Regions from separate parts of the Amycolatopsis sp. FBCC-B4732 genome, predicted to be linked through region 1. Evidence: riboswitches for the same ligand, from Rfam matches in the RefSeq annotation. Region 1 holds a riboswitch; the other holds the start of a gene.
What was found. Region 1 has a riboswitch for thiamine pyrophosphate ahead of thiO (glycine oxidase ThiO). Riboswitches for the same ligand answer to the same signal wherever they lie in the genome.
Positions count from the first base shown of each region.

Region 2: another riboswitch for thiamine pyrophosphate. It lies ahead of MUY14_RS44065 (thiamine ABC transporter substrate binding subunit); the one in region 1 lies ahead of thiO (glycine oxidase ThiO).

Region 1 covers NZ_CP095376.1:8,998,134-9,004,703, forward strand. The annotation lists gene MUY14_RS40795 (MFS transporter) at 1-1,348, shown strand, start outside; gene MUY14_RS40800 (threonine/serine dehydratase) at 1,345-2,295, opposite strand; gene MUY14_RS40805 (hypothetical protein) at 2,444-3,190, shown strand; gene thiE (thiamine phosphate synthase) at 3,445-4,110, opposite strand; TPP riboswitch at 4,142-4,247, shown strand; gene thiO (glycine oxidase ThiO) at 4,241-5,314, shown strand; gene thiS (sulfur carrier protein ThiS) at 5,314-5,514, shown strand; gene MUY14_RS40825 (thiazole synthase) at 5,516-6,274, shown strand; gene MUY14_RS40830 (MarR family winged helix-turn-helix transcriptional regulator) at 6,371-6,570, shown strand, end outside.
Region 2 covers NZ_CP095376.1:9,642,743-9,649,312, forward strand. The annotation lists gene MUY14_RS44035 (DNA-3-methyladenine glycosylase 2 family protein) at 1-1,429, opposite strand, end outside; gene ychF (redox-regulated ATPase YchF) at 1,532-2,614, shown strand; gene MUY14_RS44045 (ArsR family transcriptional regulator) at 2,680-3,273, shown strand; gene MUY14_RS44050 (hypothetical protein) at 3,270-3,737, shown strand; gene MUY14_RS44055 (hypothetical protein) at 3,737-4,063, shown strand; gene MUY14_RS47060 (hypothetical protein) at 4,275-4,403, opposite strand; gene MUY14_RS44060 (4a-hydroxytetrahydrobiopterin dehydratase) at 4,479-4,763, opposite strand; TPP riboswitch at 4,796-4,903, shown strand; gene MUY14_RS44065 (thiamine ABC transporter substrate binding subunit) at 4,926-5,975, shown strand; gene MUY14_RS44070 (iron ABC transporter permease) at 6,089-6,570, shown strand, end outside.

The DNA.
Region 1 (6,570 bases):
CCTGCTGGCGCTCGCCGCGCTCATCCTCGTCGCCGGTTCGCTCGGCGACCGGTACGGGCGGCGCCGCACGTACCTCGTCGGCGTCGTCTGGTTCGGCGTCGCCTCGGGGCTGTGCGCCGCCGCGCAGTCCACCGAGATGCTCGTCGCGACCCGGATCCTGCAGGGCATCGGCGGCGCGCTGCTGACGCCGGGTTCGCTCGCGATCCTCCAGTCGTCCTTCGCGCACGACGCCCGCGCCCGCGCGATCGGCGCCTGGTCGGGGCTCGGCGGCATCGCGGCCGCCGCCGGCCCGCTGCTCGGCGGGTTCCTCGTGCAGGTCTGGTCGTGGCGGCTGGCGTTCCTCATCAACGTGCCCATCGCCATCGCCGTGGTCCTGATGGCGCGGAAGTTCGTCCCCGAATCGCGGGACCCGGAGGCCACCGGCCACCCCGACTTCGGGGCGGCCGCGCTCGGCGCCGTCGGCCTCGCCGGGGTGACCGGCGCGCTGGTGGAGGCGCCGGGACGCGGGATCGGCGACCCGATCGTGCTGATCGCGGGCCTGCTCGGGATCGCGGGGCTGGCCGCGTTCGTCCTCCTCCAGCACCGCTCGGCGGAACCGCTCGTGCCGCCGTCGCTGTTCCGCGACCGGACGTTCACGCTCTCGAACGCGCTGACGTTCGTCGTCTACGCGGCGCTCGGCGGGGTGATGATGCTGCTGGTCATGCAGCTGCAGGTGTCGCTCGGCTATTCGCCGACCGCGGCCGGGCTGGCGGGGCTGCCGCTCACGGTCGTCATGCTGCTGCTGTCGGGGCGCTCCGGCGCGCTCGCGCAGCGCATCGGCCCGCGCACGCAGCTGGTCGTCGGCCCGATCGTCGTCGGCGTCGGCATGCTGCTGATGCTGCGCATCGCGCCCGGGGCATCCTACTTCGGCACGGTGCTGCCCGCGGTCGTGGTGTTCGGGCTCGGCCTGGCGACGGTGGTGGCCCCGGTGACCGCGACGGTGCTCGCCGCGGCCCCGGACCGCTTCGCCGGCGTCGCCTCCGGCGTCAACAACGCGATCGCCCGCTCCGGCGGGCTCTTGGCGGTGGCGGTGCTGCCCGCGGCGGCCGGGCTGACCGGCGAGGCGTACGCCGACCCGGTGGCGCTCACGGCGGGCTGGCGGACGGCGCTGGTCATCTGCGCGGCGCTGGCCATCGCGGGCGGGCTGATCGCGCTGGGCATCCACAACGGCGTCCTGGAGCCACCGGCTTCGCCGTCGCCGCCCAAGCCCGACGACGAGTGCCCCCACCTGGGCGAGTGCTACCACTGCGGCGTCGAGGGCCCGCCGACGCACGTCCGCGGCGGCGGGACCCCGGTCGCCGGTTCCTAGCCCGCGAGGATCTCCGCGAACATCGCCGGGTCGGCGTTGCCGCCGGAGACCAGGACGACCGTCTTGCCGGCCGGCAGCTCGCCGGCGTGGAAGAGGTACGCGGCCGTCGTCACCGCGCCGCTGGGCTCGGCGACCAGGCGGGCCTGGCGGGCCAGGACGCGCACGGCCTCGCGGATCTCGTCCTCGGAGACCGTGATCATCTGGTCCACGACCTCGCGCAGGTGGGCGAAGGTCAGCTTGGACGGCTGCGAGCGCAGGCCGTCGGCGATCGTGCGGGCGCGGTCGGCCTGCGGCCAGCGGACCAGCTCACCGCGCCGGAGGCTGTCGGTGGCGTCCGCGGCCAGTGCCGGCTCGACGCCGATCACGCGCGCCCGCGGGCAGCGGGCCTTCAGCGCGGTGCCGACGCCGGCCGCCAGCCCGCCACCGCTGACCGGGACGAGCACGACATCGACGTCCGGCAGGTCTTCGGCGATCTCCAGGCCCGCGGTGCCCTGCCCGGCGATGATGGCCGCGTCGTCGAAGGGCGGGACGAGGGTCAGCCCGCGTTCGGCGGCCAGTTCACGCGCTTTCCCCTCGTGCTCGCCGATCGGCACCTCGATCACCTCGGCGCCGTACGCGAGGGTGGCCTCGACCTTGATCCGCGGCGCGACGTCCGGCACGACGATCACCGCGGGTACGCCGTAGCGCTGCGCGGCGTACGCGACCGCCTGCGCGTGGTTGCCGCTCGAGTACGCGACGACACCGCGTTCGCGCGCTTCGTCGTCGAGGGCCCCGATCGCGTTGAACGCACCGCGCACCTTGAACGCGCCGATCGGTTGCAGGCTTTCGGGTTTGAGCCACAGGGTGCCGCGGGGATCCCACGTCTGGACCAACAGGGGCGTGCGCACGGCGACACCTTCGACGCGCTTCGCGGCGGCCTCGATGTCGGAGATAGTCACCAGTTCCATGTGCCGAGTATGTCAAGAAATCGTTCGGATGAGAGTGTCTACTGTGGACAGACGGAGTGGTCCTCCTCACGCCGCGGCAACGCGGGGAGTTCCTCGCGCGCCTTAACCGTTGGACAAGGGGAGAACACGGACTACTCGGATCGGGATCATGACGAAGGAGAACGAAGCGGCTTCCGAAGGAAAGACGGAGGAAAAGCCGGGCCTGCGGATCGTGCAGGTGCTGGCGGCGGCGCTCGCGGCGGTGACCGCCGCGCTGCTGGGCTCGACGCTCGGCGTGGCGGGCACGGTGGTCGGCGCGGGCGTGGCGAGCGTGGTGTCGACGGTCGGCGGCGAGCTGTACTTGCGCTCGCTGCAACGCACGCGCGAGGCGGCGGCGAAGGCCCGCGTGCTGGCGACGTCGGGGATCCGGCGGCGGGGACCCGCGCCGGACGTGCCGGCCGAGGTGGAAATTCCGATTACCGACCAGCCGACGGTGCAGCTGGAGAAGCCCGCCGAGGACGGGCCCTCGCGGCTGCGGAAACTGCGCTGGCCCTTGATCATCGGCACCAGCGTGGCGGCGTTCGCGGTGGCGATCCTGGCGATCGTCGGCCTCGAGTCGGCAACGGGCGCCCGGATCGGCGGCGGCACGGGCACGAGCATCGGCAAGATCTTCGGCGGCGGTGGCGGCCACACCGACACCACACCGTCGACGACGCCGACCACCGGGACCAGCGACACCCAGGTGTCCCCGACGGAGACGACCACGACCCCGCCGGAAACGTCGACGGCCCCGACGACCTCGTCGGAGACGCCGACGACCACGCCGAGCACGTCGACGCAACAGCCGTCGACCTCGGCCCCGGCCACGACGGCCCCGCCCACCAGCCAGGGCGCGGCGACCACGCCGACGCCGTGACGGTGGTCAGGCCAGGTGGGTGCGGAGGGCTCGGGCAGCTTCGGTGGTCGCGCGGCCGACGTTGCGGGAGGCCCTCGCGTCGAGTACCGAAGGCAGTCGGTCGTCGTTGACCCGGCCACGACGGCCCCGCCCACCAGCCAGGGCGCGGCGGCCACGCCGACGCCGTGACGGTGGTCAGGCCAGGTGGGAGCGAAGGGCGCGAGTGGCTGACGACGATGCGGGACGCCCTCGCGTCGAGCCCCGAGTGACTGTGGTCAGACCAGGTGGGAGCGGAGCGCTCGGGCGGCCTCGGCGGGGTCCTCGGCCTCGGTGATCGCGCGGACGACGACGATGCGGGACGCCCCCGCGTCCAGCACCGAAGGCAGCCGGTCGCCGTCGATGCCGCCGATTGCGAACCACGGGCGTTCCGGGGCCCAGCCGGCCACCGCGCGCACCAGGTCCAGGCCCGGTGCGTCGCGGCCCGGCTTGGTCGGCGTCGGCCAGCAGGGGCCCGTGCAGAAGTAATCCACGCCGGGCTCCGCCGACGCCGACAGCGCCTGGTCGAGGGAGTGGGTCGAGCGGCCGATCACGACGGCGTCGCCGAGGATGCGGCGGGCCAGCGGGACCGGGATGTCGTCCTGGCCCAGGTGGAGCACGTCCGCGCCGACCGCCAGCGCCACGTCCGCGCGGTCGTTCACCGACAGCAGCGCGCCGTGGCGCTCGCACGCCTCCGCCAGCACCTCCAGCGCCGCGATTTCGGCCGCGGCCTCCAGCGGCGCGCCGCCGGTCTTGTCTCGCAGCTGGATGACGTCGACGCCGCCGGCGAGGGCCGCGTCGGCGAACGCGGCCAAGTCGCCGCGGGAGGTGCGGGCGTCCGTGCACAGGTACAGGCGCGCGGCGTCGAGGCGGGCGCGGATCTTGTCACCGGAGAGGGCGGGCATAGCGGCGACCGTACCCCGGGAGTTAGGGTGGACGGGTCCGCACGGGAGCCCGAGGCACGGGCTGAGAGGGAGCTGCCGCTCCGACCGTGGAACCTGATCCGGGTCATGCCGGCGCAGGGAGCGTGATCCCATGACGAACCTGGCAGTGGTGGGCGGCGGCGTGATCGGCCTGTCCGCGGCGTGGCGGGCCGCGAAGGCGGGCCACGACGTCACCGTGCACGATCCCGAGCCCGCCCGCGGCGGCGCGTCCTGGCTGGCCGGTGGCATGCTCGCCCCGGTCACCGAGGCCTGGCCCGGCGAAGAAGACGTGCTCAGCCTCGGTGAAGCGTCGCTGAAACGCTGGCCGGGCTTCGCGAGCGACCTGGGACAAGAGGGCGTCGACCCCGGTCTCGCCGGGCACGGGACGCTCGTCGTCGCGTTCGACAGCGCCGACGCCGGGCACCTCGACATCCTCGCCGGCTACCTGCACTCGATCGGCCGCGCGGCCGAGCGCCTCACCGGGCGGGAGACGAGGCGGCTCGAACCCGGCGTCGGGTCCGTCCGAAGTGGACTCCACGTGCCCGGCGACCTGGCCGTGGACAACCGGAAACTGCTCAACGCGCTCTACGCGGCGTGCGTCAACCACGACGTCCGGTTCGTGCGCGAGCGCGTCGAGGGCCTGCCGGACGCCGAAGCCGTCGTGCTCGCCGCGGGCGCGTGGACCGGGCGGCTGCACCCGCAGCTGGCCGGCGCCGTCCGGCCGCTCAAGGGCGAGATCCTGCGGCTGAAGCCCCGCCGCGGCTGCCTGCCGCCGCCCGCGCACACCGTGCGGGCGGTCGTCGAGGGCCGGCCGATCTACCTCGTCCCGCGCGGCGACCAGGAGCTCGTCCTCGGCGCCACGCAGTACGAAGCGGGCTTCGACCGGGCCGTCACCGCGCGGGGCGTGCGCGAGCTGCTCGAAGGCGCCGAACGCGTCTTCCCCGCGATCACCGAGTACGAGCTGGTCGAGACCGCCGCCGGCCTGCGCGCCGCCAGCCGGGACGTGCTGCCCTACATCGGTGTCCTGGACGACGGCGTCTTCGCCGCCACCGGGCACCACCGCAACGGCCTGCTGATGGCCCCCGTGACCGCGGCCGCCGTGGTCGCCTGGCTCGAGGGGGAGGAGCCGCCCCAAGGCGTCGAAGCGGCTTCGCCCGCCCGGCTGCAGAAGAAGGAGCACGTGTGATGGAGATCAAGCTCAACGGCCAGTGGACGGAGTTCCCGGACGGCGCGACCGTCGCCGACGTCCTCGACGCGTCCGGCGGCCCGCGGCCCGGGATCGCCGTCGCGGTCGACGGCGTCGTCGTCCGCCGGGGCGACTGGGCGGCCACCGTCGTGCCCAAGGGCGCGGGCGTCGACGTGCTCACCGCCGTCCAGGGAGGCTGAAGTGGACGAAGAACCGCTGGTCATCGGCACCGCCAAGCTGTCGTCCCGGCTGATCATCGGCACCGGCGGCGCGGCCAACCTGGCCGTGCTCGAACGCGCGCTGGTCGCCTCCGGCACCGAGCTGACCACCGTCGCGATGCGCCGCGCCGACGCCGAGGGCGGCTCCGGCGTCCTCGAACTGCTGAAGAAGCTCGGCATCGAGCTGCTGCCGAACACCGCGGGCTGCCGGACGGCCGCCGAAGCCGTGCTCACCGCGCAGCTCGCGCGGGAAGCGCTGGAGACCGATCTCATCAAGCTCGAAGTGCACGCCGACGACCGGACGCTGCTCCCGGACCCGTTCGAGACCCTCGACGCGGCCGAACGGCTGGCCGCCGACGGGTTCACGGTGTTCGCCTACACGAACGACGACCCGGTGCTCGCGCTGCGCCTGGAAGAGGCGGGCTGCGCCGCGGTGATGCCGCTGGGCGCGCCGATCGGCACCGGCCTCGGCATCCGGAATCCGCACAACATCGAGCTGATCGTTTCGCGGGCGGGCGTGCCGGTGATCCTGGACGCCGGAATCGGCACGGCCTCGGACGCGACGCTGGCGATGGAGCTCGGCTGCGACGCCGTCCTGCTGTCCACCGCCGTCACCCGTGCGGCCGATCCGGAGCGGATGGCTTCGGCGATGCGTGCGGCCGTCGTCGCCGGTCACCTGGCCCGCGCGGCGGGGCGGGTGCCGCAGCGCTTCTGGGCGAAAGCGTCGAGTCCACCTCGGTGAACCAGGTGGCTTCACGCCGAACGCGCACCGCGAGCCCGTAAGGTGGACGGCACTTTCCGGCGCACCCGCGGCGGGGCAGGGCAGAAGGAGCCAGCCGTGACGAGCACATCGGTCCAGGACGTCTCGGGCAGGTTGTACCTGGCCGTCGGCAGGCTGTCGCGGTCGCTGCGGCAGGCGGGTGTGCCGGGACCGGGCCACGGTGCCATCTCGGCGCTGGCGACGCTCGTGAACTCCGGCCAGCTCCGTCTCGGCGACCTCGCGGCCAAGGAGGGCGTCGCCGCGGCGACGATGTCGCG
Region 2 (6,570 bases), 640 kb from region 1:
GGACGCGCATCAGCACGTAGTCGGCGGTCGACGCGTCGATGCCGGGGCACGCCAGCAGCTCCGCCCGCAGGTCGGCGGCATCCCGGCCGACGTGCACGTCGAGCCGCCCCTCGGCCAGCGCGACCGCGACGGGGTGGCCGGTGGCCGCCAGCTGGGCCGTGGCTGGGAAAAGCCGCGTGACGCCCCACTCGCCGGGGATCTCCTCGCCGAGGCCGCGGAGGGGGCTAGGCGAACGGGCCGAGTCGAACGCCCTGAGCGGGCCGGGCGTTCCGGGCGAGCTGAGCTGGCCGAGCGACCCGAGCGAGTTGAGCACCCTAGGCGAGCTGAGCGGATCGGGCGCTCCGGGCGAGTTGAGCACCCCGGGTGAGCTGAGCGGACCGAGCGCCCCGGGTGCCCTGAGCGGACCGGGCACCTCGTCGCCGAGCAGGGTGCGGAGCAGCAGTTCCTCGCCGTCTACCGTGCCGGGCACCCGGATTCCCGGCGCCGCCGCCACCAGCGGGGCCAGCGCCGGGTCGGCGCCGAGCACACGCGTGACCGCCGCCGGGTCGGCGTCGAGGTCGAGCAGGCGGCGGACCCGGCTGACCGCGCTGCCGAGGTCGCGCAGGTCGGTGAGCACCAGCTCGCAGCGAACGTGGTCCGGTCGCGGCGTCAGCCGGACGACGCCGGTGCCGTGGGCGAGCCGCAGCGACCGGGCGTAGGACTCCGAAGTGACGACCTCGACCCCCGGCAACGCGTGGTCGGCGAAGAACCGAAGCAGCCCCAGAGCGTCGAACGGTGGCCGGAACGGCAGGCGCAGGCTGAGGCGCGTCCCGCTCACGTCGCCGTGGCGCCCCCGTCGTGAAGCCGCGAAGGCGCGAAGCTGCGAAGGCGTTGTCGCGAACACTTCGCGGATCGTCTCGTTGAACTGCCGCACACTCGAGAACCCCGCCGCGAACGCGACGTCGGTCAGCGGCAGCTCGGACAGCTCGATGAGCAGCCGGGCCGAGTGGGCGCGGTGCGCCCGGGCCAGGGCGAGCGGGCCCGCGCCGAGTTCGGCGGTGAGGACCCGGCCGAGCTGGCGTTCCGAATAGCCGAGCCGGCGTGCGAGGCCGGGGACGCCTTCGCGCTCCACAGTCCCGTCCGAGATCAGGCGCATCGCCCGCGCCGCGAGGTCGGCGCGGACGTTCCAGTCGGGCGAGCCGGGCACGGCGTCGGGCAGGCAGCGGCGGCAGGCGCGGAAGCCGTTGGCCTGCGCGGCCGCCGACGTCGGGAAGAAGCGGACGTTCTGCGCTTTCGGCGTCGACGCCGGGCACGACGGGCGGCAGTAGATGCCGGTGGTGCGGACGGCCATGATGAACTGGCCGTCGAAGCGCGAGTCGCGGGCGGTGACCACGCGGTAGCAGCGTTCGACGTCGCGCCAGAGCGCCGGCGCTTCGGTTGTCGTGACCATGGATTCGAGCATGCCAGCAGGTCAGCGCCGTGGCTGGCGGAAATCCGACGCGGCGTCGGGTGCGTGGGGCCCGACCGGGGCAGCCACGTAGACTGCGGGGTCGTGAGCCTCACCCTCGGTATCGTCGGCCTGCCCAACGTCGGCAAGTCCACTCTGTTCAACGCGCTGACCCGCAACGACGTGCTCGCCGCGAACTACCCGTTCGCGACGATCGAGCCGAACGTCGGCGTGGTCCCGCTGCCGGATCCCCGGCTGGACAAGCTGGCCGAGCTGCACAAGTCGGAGAAGATCGTCCCGGCGGTCGTGTCCTTCGTGGACATCGCGGGCATCGTGAAGGGCGCCTCCGAGGGTGCCGGGCTGGGCAACAAGTTCCTCGCGAACATCCGTGAGGCCAACGCGATCTGCCAGGTCATCCGCGTGTTCGACGACCCGGACGTGATCCACGTCGACGGCCGGATCGATCCGCTGAGCGACATCGAGACGATCAACACCGAGCTGATCCTGGCCGACCTGCAGACCCTCGAGAAGGCCGTCTGGCGGCTGGAGAAGGAAGCGCGGACCAAGAAGGAAGCGAAGCCCGCGCTCGAGGCCGCGCAGAAGGCGAAGGAGATCCTCGACAGCGGGCGCACGCTCTTCTCGGCTCAGAAGGACGTCGACCTCGAACTGCTTCGCGAGCACAGCCTCCTGACGACGAAGCCGTTCCTGTACGTCTTCAACGCCGACGAAGGCGTCCTCACCGACGAAGCCCGCCGCGAGGAGCTGACCAAGCTGGTCGCCCCGGCGGACGCGGTGTTCCTCGACGCGAAGGTCGAGGCGGAGCTGCTGGAACTGGACGACGAGGAGTCGGTCCGCGAGCTCCTGGAGTCGGTCGGCCAGCCGGAGCCGGGCCTCTACTCGCTGGCCCGTGCGGGCTTCCACACGCTCGGCCTGCAGACGTACCTGACGGCGGGCCCGAAGGAGTCCCGCGCCTGGACGATCCCCCAGGGCGCGACGGCCCCGCAGGCCGCAGGCGTCATCCACACGGACTTCGAGCGCGGCTTCATCAAGGCGGAAATCGTCTCCTACGACGACCTGATGACCGCCGGCTCGATGGCGGCCGCCCGCGCGGCGGGCAAGGTCCGCATGGAGGGCAAGGACTACGTCATGACCGACGGCGACGTGGTCGAGTTCCGCTTCAACGTCTGACGCACGCCTGGTGAGCAAGAACTACTGAGTGTTGCTTTCATTCGGCGCAGGGTATGCTGCGTCCAATGAAAGCTTCGCCGAGTTTGCTGCCTTTGCTGCGTTCGCGCATGCAGGGCGAGCTGCTGGCGCTGGTCCTGCTGCACCCGGAGCGCGAATACAGCATCACCGAGCTCGCCGAGGCCTGTGGTGTCACGCCGACGGCCGTGCTGCGCGAGGTCGAACGGCTCGTGGGTGGCGGCATCCTGGAAGACCGGCGAGTCGGCCGGAGCCGGCTTGTCAAAGCCCGCACGGACACCCCGCTCTACCGGCCGTTGAGCGAGGTCATCGCGGTCACCTTCGGGCCGCTGCCGCTGCTCGCCGAGGCTTTGTCGGGTCTGACGGGTGTGCACGAGGCCTACATCTACGGGTCCTGGGCCGCGCGCTACCGCGGCGAACCGGGCCCGCCGCCCGGGGACGTCGACGTGCTCGTCGTCGGTTCGCCTGACCCGGACGTGCTCTTCGACCTGGCTGAAGGCGTGTCGCGCCGGCTGGGCCGTGAGGTCAACGTCCACCGGATCTCGCCGGCCTCGTGGGCGGCAGGCAGCACGGATCCGTTTCTCGTCAGCGTGCGTGAGCGTCCGCTGGTCCCGTTGTCCCTCGACCAGGAGCCATCCCGATGACCCCGTGGAACCAAGGGCGCGCCACGATCGACGCGCTCATCGCGCGCGGTTCCCTCGAACACGTCCCGGCTTCACGGGAAGCCGCGGAAGGGGAGCTCGCCAGGGCTCGTACCCACGTCGGTTCGGCGCGGCAGCTGCTGAACTCGGATCCGGAAGGCGCCTACACGCTGGCGTACGACGGCGCCCGCCGGGCTTTGGCGGCCATCCTGCAGAACCAGGGCCTGCGTGCGACGAGCCGCGGTGGCCACATCGCCGTCTACGAAGCGGTTCTCGCGCAGCTCGATCCGCCGCTGGGGCCGCTTCTGCGTCCCTTCAACCGGATGCGGGTTCGGCGCAACGAAGTCGCCTACCGTTCTTCCGTGGCACCTTCGGTGACTGCTGAAGATGTGACAGCCGACGTGGCGAAGGTCGAGGACCTCATCGGGGTCGCGGAGAAGGCGATCCCGAACATGTCCCGCTACTGATGGTGAGCCGCCCGCTCACGCGGAACGAGCGCGAGACCCTGGAAGTCCTTCTCGCGGGGGACTTCCCGGGCGCCGCTGAACTGCGGGTGCAGGCCGCCACCGCGAAGGTGAGCGGCCGCTGCGGTTGCGGGTGCCCGACCGTCGATCTCGAAGTCGATGCGGACGCGCCCACGTTCGAGGTCGCCGAGCGGGTGGCGGTCGAAGCCGACGTGCCGGGCGGCGGGCTCATCGTGTTCGTCGACGAAGGCCGGTTGTCGGCGCTCGAATACTGGACTGTCGAGGACGAGCCACCGGCCGCGTTTCCGGCACCGGAAGAGATCCGTTGAGAACGCCGCCGCTCGAGAAGTCAGAGCGGCGGCGTGGTCGAACTCAGCCGAGCAGGCCCATCAGGGCGATGGTGATCAGCACCACCGCGGGGGCGAGGGCGTTGATCCAGGCGCGCTGCGCGGAGGTGAGGGTGGCGGTGCTGTTCATGGCGTTTCCTAGGGCCGAAAACCGATGCTTCCGCCCTGCTCAGCGCGCTGATCTTGCGCTTCGTTAGCGGCTGTGATCGAACTCACCGGCATCCGGGTGACGGCGGCCCTTGGCGGTGAACCAGAGCACACCGCCGGCTGCCGCCACCATCGTCGCGAATGCTGCTGTGCCGACCACGATGGCCTGGGTCATGTCCGTCTCTCCTAGCAAAAGTCGTTTACCGAGAGACGTCGAACCGGCAAAAAAGTGCACTCAGAGTAACCAGGATCACAACGCCGAAAGCACCGAGTCGATCTCGGCCGCCAGGGAGAAGTCCTTCGCCGTCAGGCCGCCCGCCGAGTGCGTGCTGAGGCGGAACGTCAAGGTGCGCCAGCGGATGTCGATGTCCGGGTGGTGGTCGGCCGCCTCCGCCAGCACGGCCACGCGGTCCACCACCTCGATCGCCTGGGAGAACGAAGCCAGCTCCACCTCCCGGGAGATCACCGCTCCGGTACGCGTCCAGTTCGCGCCCAGTCGTCCGTCGGCCTCGGAGTCGCTCAAGATTTCCGTCATGTCTCCATGGTCGTCCGTCCTGGACTACGCTGCACGGTTGCCACGGGAGTCCGGTCAGCCGGGCTGAGAGGCGGGTCACCCCGCGACCGTTCGCACCTGACCGGATCATGCCGGCGAAGGGAGGGCTTCCTCTCCTCGTCCGGCGAAGTGCAGGAGGGGTAGATGAAACGCAGGGCTGTTCGCGCCGCGACGGCCATCGCCGTCGTCAGCGTCGTCGCCGCGGGGTGCTCGCTGTCGGACGGCGACGGTGGCACGCAGCAGACGCCCACCGTCACCCTCGTGACGCACGACTCCTTCCTGGCGCCGCAGGAGGTGCTCGACGCCTTCCAGAAGCAGTCGGGCATCAAGATTTCCGTGCTCAAGCAGGGCGACGCCGGATCGCTGACCAACAAGCTCGTGCTGACCAAGGCGAACCCGGTCGGCGACGTCGCGTACGGCGTCGACTCGACCTTCGCCTCGCGCGCGCTCAAGGAAGGCGTATTCGAGCCCTACACCAGCCCGGAAGCCGACCGCGGGCCGCAGCGCTACGCCGTCGATCCCGAGCACCGGCTCTCCGCCGTCGACGTCGGGGACGTCTGCGTCAACGTCGACACGAACTACTTCGCCACCAAGGGCATCCCGGCGCCGTCGAGCTACGACGACCTGGCCGACCCGAAGTACAAGGACCTCCTCGTCGCCGAGGACCCGGCCACGGCGTCGCCCGGGCTCGCGTTCCTCCTCGGCACCATCGCGAAGTACGGCGAGTCCGGCTGGCAGGGCTACTGGACGAAGCTGAAGGCCAACGGCCTCAAGGTGGTCAGCGGCTGGGAAGAGGCCTACACCAAGGACTTCTCCGGCTCCGCGGGCAAGGGGCCGCGGCCGATCGTCGTCTCGTACGCGTCTTCGCCGGCCGCCGAAGTCGGCGACGACGGCAAGCCGCGCACCAAGGCGCTGCTCGACACCTGCTACCGCCAGGTCGAGTACGCCGGCGTGCTGGCCGGCGGCAAGCAGACCGAAAGCGCGCGCAAGGTCGTCGACTTCCTTTTGTCGCAGCAGTTCCAGGCGACCGTCGCGGCCAACATGTACGTCTACCCGGCGCGCCAGGGCGTCGACCTGCCCGCGGGCTGGGCGCAGGTCGCGCCGCTGCAGCAGAAGCCGCAAGCGCTGACGGCGGACCAGGTGCAGGCCGGCCGGGAGAAGTGGATCGGCGAATGGCGCACGCTCGTGCAGTGACAGTGACACCCGAGGCTCCGCCCCGGGCCGGGGGCTCCGCCACCCGGAGCCCCCGCAAAGCAGCGGGGGCCCCGCCGAGAACCGCCCGCGGGCTCGGCCTGGCGCTGCTGGGGCTGGCCCCGATCGGGTTCCTGGTGGTCTTCTTCGCCTGGCCCGTGCTGGCGATCGTCGGGCGCGGGTTCGCCGAGGGCGGGCTCGACGTCGTCCTCGGCGACGCGCGGACCTGGCAGCTGGCCGGCTTCACCGTGGCGAGCGCGGCGGCGTCGACGGTGGTCGCCGTGGTCGCCGGGCTGCCGGTGGCGTTCCTGCTGGCCCGGGTGGAACTGCCCGGCGTCGGCCTGGCGCGGACCCTGGTGCTGGTGCCGTTCGTGCTGCCCACGGTCGTCGTCGGGCTGGCGTTCCGGGCGCTCTGGCCGGACGGCGGCGTGCTGCCGATCGTGCTGGCCAACGCCTTCTTCAACGTCGCGGTCGTCGCGCGCACGGTCGCCGGGCTGTGGGCGCGGCTCGATCCGCGGACGACCGACGCCGCCCGCGCGCTCGGCGCGTCCCCGTGGCGGGCTTTCCGCTCGGTGACGCTGCCCGCGCTGGCCCCGGC